2 regions of the Clavibacter sp. GW821-FHT01D01 genome follow, and region 2 is predicted to be linked to the other one. Evidence: riboswitches for the same ligand, from Rfam matches in the RefSeq annotation. Region 2 holds a riboswitch; the other holds the start of a gene.

Region 1 (3,709 bases), on a different contig from region 2:
GCACGACCGACGCCGTGAACTCCGCGAGCGGCTGGTCGGCCTGGTCCCAGTGCACCCAGCTGATCTCGTTGTCCTGCGCGTACGTGTTGTTGTTGCCCTGCTGGGTGCGGCCGAGCTCGTCGCCGTGCAGGATCATCGGCACGCCCTGCGACAGGATCATCGTCGCGAGCATGTTGCGCTGCTGTCGGCCCCGCAGCGTGAGGACGGCCGGGTCGTCCGTCGGCCCCTCGACGCCCATGTTCCAGGAGCGGTTGTGGCTCTCGCCGTCGGCGTTGCCCTCGCCGTTGGCCTCGTTGTGCTTCTCGTCGTAGCTGACGAGGTCGGCGATCGTGAAGCCGTCGTGCGCGGTGATGAAGTTGATGGACGCGACCGGTCGGCGGCCCGAGTGCTCGTACAGGTCGGCGGATCCCGTGATGCGGGCGGCGAACTCCCCGAGCGAGGAGGCCTCGCCGCGCCAGAAGTCGCGCACGGTGTCGCGGTACTTGCCGTTCCACTCGGTCCACTGCGGCGGGAAGTTGCCCACCTGGTATCCGCCGGGGCCCACGTCCCAGGGCTCGGCGATGAGCTTGACCTGCGACACCACCGGGTCCTGCTGCACGAGCTCGAAGAAGGTGGCGAGCTTGTCGACGTCGTAGAACTCGCGGGCGAGGGCCGAGGCCAGGTCGAAGCGGAAGCCGTCGACGTGCATCTCGGTGACCCAGTAGCGCAGCGAGTCCATGATCAGCTGCAGCGAGTGCGGGTGCCGGACGTTCAGGGAGTTGCCGGTGCCCGTGTAGTCCATGTAGTAGGTCGGGTCGTCCTCCATGAGCCGGTAGTAGGCCTGGTTGTCGATGCCCTTGAAGGAGAGGGTGGGCCCGAGGTGGTTGCCCTCGGCCGTGTGGTTGTAGACGACGTCGAGGATGACCTCGATCCCCGCCGCGTGCAGCGCGCGCACCATGGACTTGAACTCCTGCACCTGCTGCCCGAGCTCGCCGGTGGACGAGTAGGCGTTGTGCGGGGCGAAGAACCCGATGGTGTTGTAGCCCCAGTAGTTCCGGAGCCCCTTCTCGAGCAGGGTGTTGTCCTGCACGAACTGGTGCACGGGCATCAGCTCGATCGCGGTGATGCCGAGGTGCTGCAGGTGGTCGATGACGGCGGGGTGCGCGATGCCGGCGTAGGTGCCGCGCAGCTCCTCGGGCACCCGCGGGTTCAGCTGCGTGAGGCCCTTGACGTGCGCCTCGTAGACGACGGACTCGCTGTAGGGCGTGCGGGGCAGGCGGTCGCCGTCCCAGTCGAAGAACGGGTTGACCACGACGCCGAGCATCATGTGCGGGCCCGAGTCCTCGTCGTTGCGGCTGTCCGGGTCGCCGAACTCGTAGGCGAACAGCGACGGGTGCCAGTCGAACTCGCCGCAGGTGGCCTTCGCGTACGGGTCGAGGAGGAGCTTCGCCGGGTTCGACCGGTGGCCGGCCTCCGGCTCGTACGGCGCGGTGACGCGGTAGCCGTAGCGCTGTCCCGGCTGTACGTGCGGGAGGTAGCAGTGCCAGACGTGCGCGTCGACCTCGGTGACGTCCACGCGGGTCTCGGTGCCGTCCTCGTCGACGAGGCACAGCTGCACCGCCTCGGCGACCTCGCTGAAGAGCGCGAAGTTGGTGCCGCTCCCGTCGAAGGTCGCGCCGAGCGGATAGGGGTTTCCGGGCCAGGTGTGCAAGTGGTCCTCCAGTTGGGTCGACTCGTCCGCCGACGGCGCGCGGGGGCGCGATCCGTCGGGGGCGGGGCAGGCGGTGGATCCGCATCGGCCGCAGCGGCGGGGAGGGCCGGATGCGACGCAGCGACGCACCAGGGGCGAGGGTACCGTGAGGACCCGGATCGACCCGCATCCCGCGCGTCCCGCGGGGTACGGTGGGACGCATGACCAACCTCGTCGCACAGCTCGCAGAGAACGTGAAGAACGCCGGAGTGGGGACGGTCTACGGCGACCCCCTCGACATCGACGGCTCGACCATCGTGCCCGTGGCCTTCGCCTGGTACGGCTTCGGCGGGGGCAGCGACCTCCCCGACTCCGACGGCAACGTCGCCGGCGGCGGCGGTGGCGGCGGCGCCACCTGGCCGATCGGCGCCTACATCGCCACCGACGGCGAGGTCCGCTTCCAGCCGAACGTCATCGCGCTGCTCGCCGTGGCCACCCCCGTCATCTGGATCTCCGGCAAGGTCCTGGTCAAGCTCATCAAGACGCTGAAGTAGCCGACCGCACGACCACCGCGGAGCGCGGGTGCCCTCGGGCGCCCGCGCTCCCGTGCGTCCAGCCCCGCGCGGCCCGGTCCGCGCCCGGCGGACGGTGCCCCCGCGACGGGTCGCGCGGGCGCTATGCTCGGCGGGAACACGGGAGTCCGGTGAGCCGGGCTGAGAGGAAGATCCCCAATCTTCGACCGTCGAACCTGATCTGGATCATGCCAGCGCAGGGAGGTTTCCTTTCTCTACCCGTGCCCTCTCCCTCCACCTAGAAGGGCACGACAGTGACCGCATCATCCCCGACCACCGCACCCGCCTCCGCCTCCCCGGCCGACGGGACCCGCGCTCCCCGCTCGGGCCTCCGCTCCCGATGGCGCGTCATCGACATCGTCGTGGCCAGCGTCCTCGGCGTGGCCTCCGGGCTCGTCTTCGTCCTCTGGAACACGGCCTCCGTGCCGATCGGCGGCTTCTTCGAGCCCCTCCTCCCGGGCCTGCAGGCGCTCGCGGGAGGCGGCTGGCTGTTCGCCGGGGTCCTCACGGGCATCGTGATCCGGAAGCCCGGCGCCGCCCTCTACGGCGAGCTGCTCGCGGCGTTCGTCTCCATGCTGGTCGGCAACGTGTGGGGCGTCGGCACCCTGCTGTCCGGCCTCACCCAGGGCCTCGGCGCCGAGCTCGTCCTCCTCGTCTTCCTGTACGCGAACTGGCGCGCCTACGTGGCCGTCCTCGCCGGCATGGGCGCGGGGCTGGCCATGGCGATCACCGACCTCATCACCTACTACCCGGGCTCGTCGGCCGTGTTCGCCACGGTCTACACGGTCGCGGCGCTGGTCTCCGGCGCGGTCGTCGCGGGTCTCCTCTCGTGGCTGGTCGCCCGCGCGCTCGCGCGCACGGGCGCGCTCTCGCGCTTCGCCTCGGGCCGCGACACCGCGGCCCGCGTCTGACCGTGCGGCGGCCGGTCCGGGGACCCTCGGCATCCCTTGTCGCCCGGGCGGACGCGGTGCCCGCGGGTCCGACGGGCGGCGCGTCCGTCCGCGCGGAGGGCTGGGGCTGGCGGCACGCGGGCCGCAGCGCGTGGGCGGTCCGCGACGTCGACCTCGTGATCGAGCCGGGTGAGCGGGTCCTCCTGCTCGGCGCGTCCGGCGCCGGGAAGACGACCCTCCTGCACGCGCTGGCGGGCGTGCTCGGCGGCGACGACGAGGGCGAGGCCCGCGGGTCGCTCCGCGTCGACGGCCAGGATCCGGCGGAGCTGCGAGGCCGCGCCGGTCTCGTGCTGCAGGACCCGGACGCGCAGGTGATCCTCTCCCGGGTCGGCGACGACGTGGCGTTCGGCTGCGAGAACCTCGGCGTCCCGCGCGAGGAGATCTGGCCCCGCGTGCGCGCGGCCCTCGACGCGGTGGGGCTCGACGTCGCCCTCGACCGCTCCACCACCGCCCTCTCCGGCGGCCAGAAGCAGCGGCTCGCCCTCGCCGGCGTGCTCGCCATGCGCCCGGGGCTCCTC
Region 2 (3,709 bases):
CGGGGCATGGCGTTCGTCATCGCGCACGTGCGCGGCGGCGGCGAGATGGGCCGTCGCTGGTACGACGAGGGCAAGACGCTCACGAAGCGCAACACCTTCACCGACTTCGTCGCGGCGGCCGACCACCTCATCGCGCGCGGGTGGACGAGCCCCGACCGCCTCGTGGCCGAGGGCCGGAGCGCCGGCGGCCTGCTCATGGGCGCGGTCGCGAACATCGCGCCCGACCGGTTCGCCGGGATCCTCGCGGGCGTGCCGTTCGTCGACGCCTTGACGAGCATCCTCGACCCGTCGCTGCCCCTCACCGTCATCGAGTGGGACGAGTGGGGCGACCCGCTGCACGACCCCGAGGTGTACGCGTACATGAAGTCGTACACGCCGTACGAGAACGTGCGCGAGGGCGTCGAGTACCCGCGGATCCTCGCGGTCACGAGCCTCAACGACACGCGCGTCCTCTACGTCGAGCCCGCGAAGTGGACGGCCCGCCTCCGCGAGGTCGGCGCGCCGGTGCTGCTGCGCACCGAGATGCAGGCCGGCCACGGCGGCAAGTCGGGCCGCTACGACGCGTGGCGCGAGCGCGCCTCGGACTACGCGTGGGTGCTCGACGTGGCGGGGCTCGGGTAGCGGCGGCTCGTCCGTCACCCGCGGCGGGCCGTCCGCCCTCCGGCTGCCATCCCCGACGCGCCCAGGCAGAGCAGGAGCGCTCCGACGAGGATCGCGTTCCCGTAGGCCGCCTGCCGGGCGTCCCGCACGACGCTCAGGAGCCACCCCGTGGCGACGGTGCCGAGGAGGGATGTGAGCGCCACGGCCGCCTCGAAGGCGCGCACCTGCGAGTAGGCGACGTAGACGGCCCCATCGATCCGAGACCCGCGAGTAATGCCGCGCGCGGCGTGGCGACGGCCGCCAGGCGCGGAGCGAGGACCGATCCGGCGAGTCCGCCGAGGCTGAACGTGCCGCTGACGACGCCGTACTGCGCGGGCGTGAGCCCCAGGTGTCCGAGGGTGAACAGGGCGAGCACCGAGTTGTTGGTCCCGAGCGAGAGGCCGTAGACCGACACCCCGACGATGACCAGGCGGATCGACGGGGTCCGCCAGGCCACGAAGAGACCGGCGTCGAACTCCGGCCAGTAGCGACGTGCCGCGTCCGCATCCGGCCGTGCCGACCGCGCACCCTCCACCCTGCTCACGCACACCGCGGACAGCGCGAACGTGAGGGCGTTCACCGCCAGTGCGGGGAGAGGCCCCAGCACCGCGTAGAGCGCGGGCCCCCGCCGACGTGGCGATGACGGCGATGCCGACGGCGGCGAACATCATCTTCCCGGCGGCGTCCGCACGTCGATCCTCGGGGAGGAGCGCCTGGAGCGCCGCGGCTCGTGCGGGCAGGAAGAACTGCGACGCCGCGCCGATCAACGTGAGGGTCACCAGCAGCGCCACGATGACGAGGGCGTCGCCGCCCCTCGCCGCGATCGCGAGCATCGGGAGGAGCAGAGCGAAGCGGATCAGGTCGGCGGAGACCATCGCCCTGCCTGCTCGCCAGCGATCGACGAGCACCCCCACCAGCGGCGCGACGACGAGGCGCGGCAGCGTGCTGGTCACGACAACCGCCGAGACCAGGGCAGGCAGCTCCGGCTCGCCTGCCGCGAGGTCGGTGATGAGCCAGACGGTGACGGTGGAGGCGAGCAGGTACTCACCGAAGGACGACGTCGCCTGGGCAGCCCAGAACCAGGCGAAGTCCCGGTTGATCAGCACCCGCGCGCCCCATCGATCCATGCGTGGGACGCCCCCGCCGCGTGCGCCACGATCAGCGCGCGAGCAGTTCGCGGACGACGGGGTCGATGAGCGGCTCGCGATACAGGGCGACCATCGGCACCCATCCGCTGAGGTAGCACACGAAGTTCAACCGCCCGAAGGCCACGACGTCCTCAGTCGAGAGGGGCTCGCCCGCGATGAGCCGCTCCACCGACCCATCCGCGCCCGCGCCCGCGCCCTGCAACATCAGCATCGCCGCGCCCGATGCGTGGTCGGCTGGCAGGTCGTCCCACTCCCGCAATGGCTGGCCGCGGCGGAGCGCGGGGATCATGTGGCTGTCGTCCATCACGGCCCCGTCCGTCGTGCGGTGTCGGCGAGCGACGCGATCGCCGCCGTCGATCACAGGCGAGCCGCCTCTCGCACCCCTAGGGTGGATCCCTGACACGGGGTGCCCACGAGGGCTGAGATGAGACCCGTCGCACCTGATCCGGTTCGCACCGGCGGAGGGATGTCATCATGAGCGCTGCGCGCCCGTCCACCCACGAGACCACGGGAGCGGGGACCGCCTCGGCGGACCTCCTCCGCCTGCTGCGGGAGCGCACGCCGCTCGTGCAGTGCATCACGAACGCCGTCGTCACCGGCTTCACCGCCAACGTCCTGCTCGCGCTCGGTGCCGCGCCCGCGATGACCGACGTGCCCACCGAGGCGGGGCCGTTCGCCCGGATCGCGTCGGGGGTGCTCGTGAACCTCGGCACGCCGCACGCCGAGCAGCGGGAGGCCGCGGTCGAGGCCGCGCACGCCGCCCGCGAGGCGGGCACACCATGGGTGCTGGATCCCGTCGCCGTCGGCGCCCTGCCGGTGCGCACCCGGCTCGCGCACGAGCTCGTGGCCCTGTCGCCGACGATCGTGCGCGGCAACGCGTCCGAGATCCTCGCGCTCGCGACCGGCGGAGCGGGCGGCCGGGGCGTCGACGCGACCGACGCGGTGGAGGCCGCACTCGACGCGGCCCTGCTCCTCGCCCGCACCTACGGCACCGTCGTCGCGGTCTCGGGGCCCGTCGACCACATCACCGACGGACACCGCGTCGTGCGCGTGCACACGGGCGACGCGCTCCTCACGAAGGTGACCGGCGGGGGCTGCGCCCTCGGCGCCGTGATGGCCGCGTTCGCGTCGCTGGACCCGGATCCGCTGCGGGCAGCCGTCGCCGCGACGAGCGCGTACACGATCTCCGCGGAGGTCGCCGCCGAGGGCGCCCGCGGGCCCGGCTCCTTCGCGGTCGCGCTGCTCGACGCCCTCGACGCCGTGACCCCCGAGCTCGTCGCGCAGCGCGAGCGCCTGTCGTGAGCGGCCTCGACCTCTCCGTCTACCTCGTCACCGATCCGACGCTCTGCGGCGCGCGCGGCGTCCCCGCGGTCGTCGCGGCGGCCGTCGCGGGCGGGGCGACGGCCGTGCAGATCCGCGACAAGCACGCGAGCGCGGCCGACCTGCTGGCGACCGTGCTCGCGGCGGCCTCCGTCATCGACGCGCACGCCGCCGGGCACCCGACCGCGCCGCGGCCCGCGCTCCTCGTCGACGACCGCGTCGACGTGGTCCTCGCGGCGCTCGCCCGGGGCGCGCGGGTGGACGGGGTCCACGTCGGGCAGTCGGACGTGCCGGCCGACCTCGTGCGGCGGATGCTCGACGCCGCGAGCCCCGACCGGCGCCTCGTGCTCGGCCTCACGGCGAACGCCCCCGAGCACGTGGAGGCGGTCCGCGCCCTGCCAGACGGCACGGTCGACTACCTCGGCGTCGGCGTGATCCGGCCCACCAGCACCAAGCCCGACCACCCGGCGGCGCTCGGGCACGACGGGTTCGGCATCATCGCGGGCCTCTCCCCCGTGCCGTGCGTCGCGATCGGCGGGGTCGACGTGGACGACGTGGACGCGGTGGCGGCCGCGGGAGGGGCGGGCACCGCCGTGGTGTCC

Evidence for each region. Region 2 has a riboswitch for thiamine pyrophosphate ahead of thiM (hydroxyethylthiazole kinase). Riboswitches for the same ligand answer to the same signal wherever they lie in the genome.
Region 1: linked by a shared signal. The riboswitch ahead of AC07VC_RS12145 (ECF transporter S component) and the one ahead of thiM (hydroxyethylthiazole kinase) in region 2 are both predicted to bind thiamine pyrophosphate.

The regions. Positions count from the first base shown of each region.
Region 1 covers NZ_JBWKXC010000008.1:174,466-178,174, forward strand. Annotated here, with positions in the region: gene glgX (glycogen debranching protein GlgX) at 1-1,690, opposite strand, end outside; gene AC07VC_RS12140 (hypothetical protein) at 1,891-2,223, shown strand; TPP riboswitch at 2,352-2,462, shown strand; gene AC07VC_RS12145 (ECF transporter S component) at 2,496-3,152, shown strand; gene AC07VC_RS12150 (ABC transporter ATP-binding protein) at 3,155-3,709, shown strand, end outside.
Region 2 covers NZ_JBWKXC010000004.1:51,382-55,090, forward strand. Annotated here, with positions in the region: gene AC07VC_RS07325 (S9 family peptidase) at 1-621, shown strand, start outside; gene AC07VC_RS07330 (MFS transporter) at 636-1,745, opposite strand; gene AC07VC_RS07335 (hypothetical protein) at 1,798-2,148, opposite strand; TPP riboswitch at 2,180-2,271, shown strand; gene thiM (hydroxyethylthiazole kinase) at 2,262-3,089, shown strand; gene AC07VC_RS07345 (bifunctional hydroxymethylpyrimidine kinase/phosphomethylpyrimidine kinase) at 3,086-3,709, shown strand, end outside.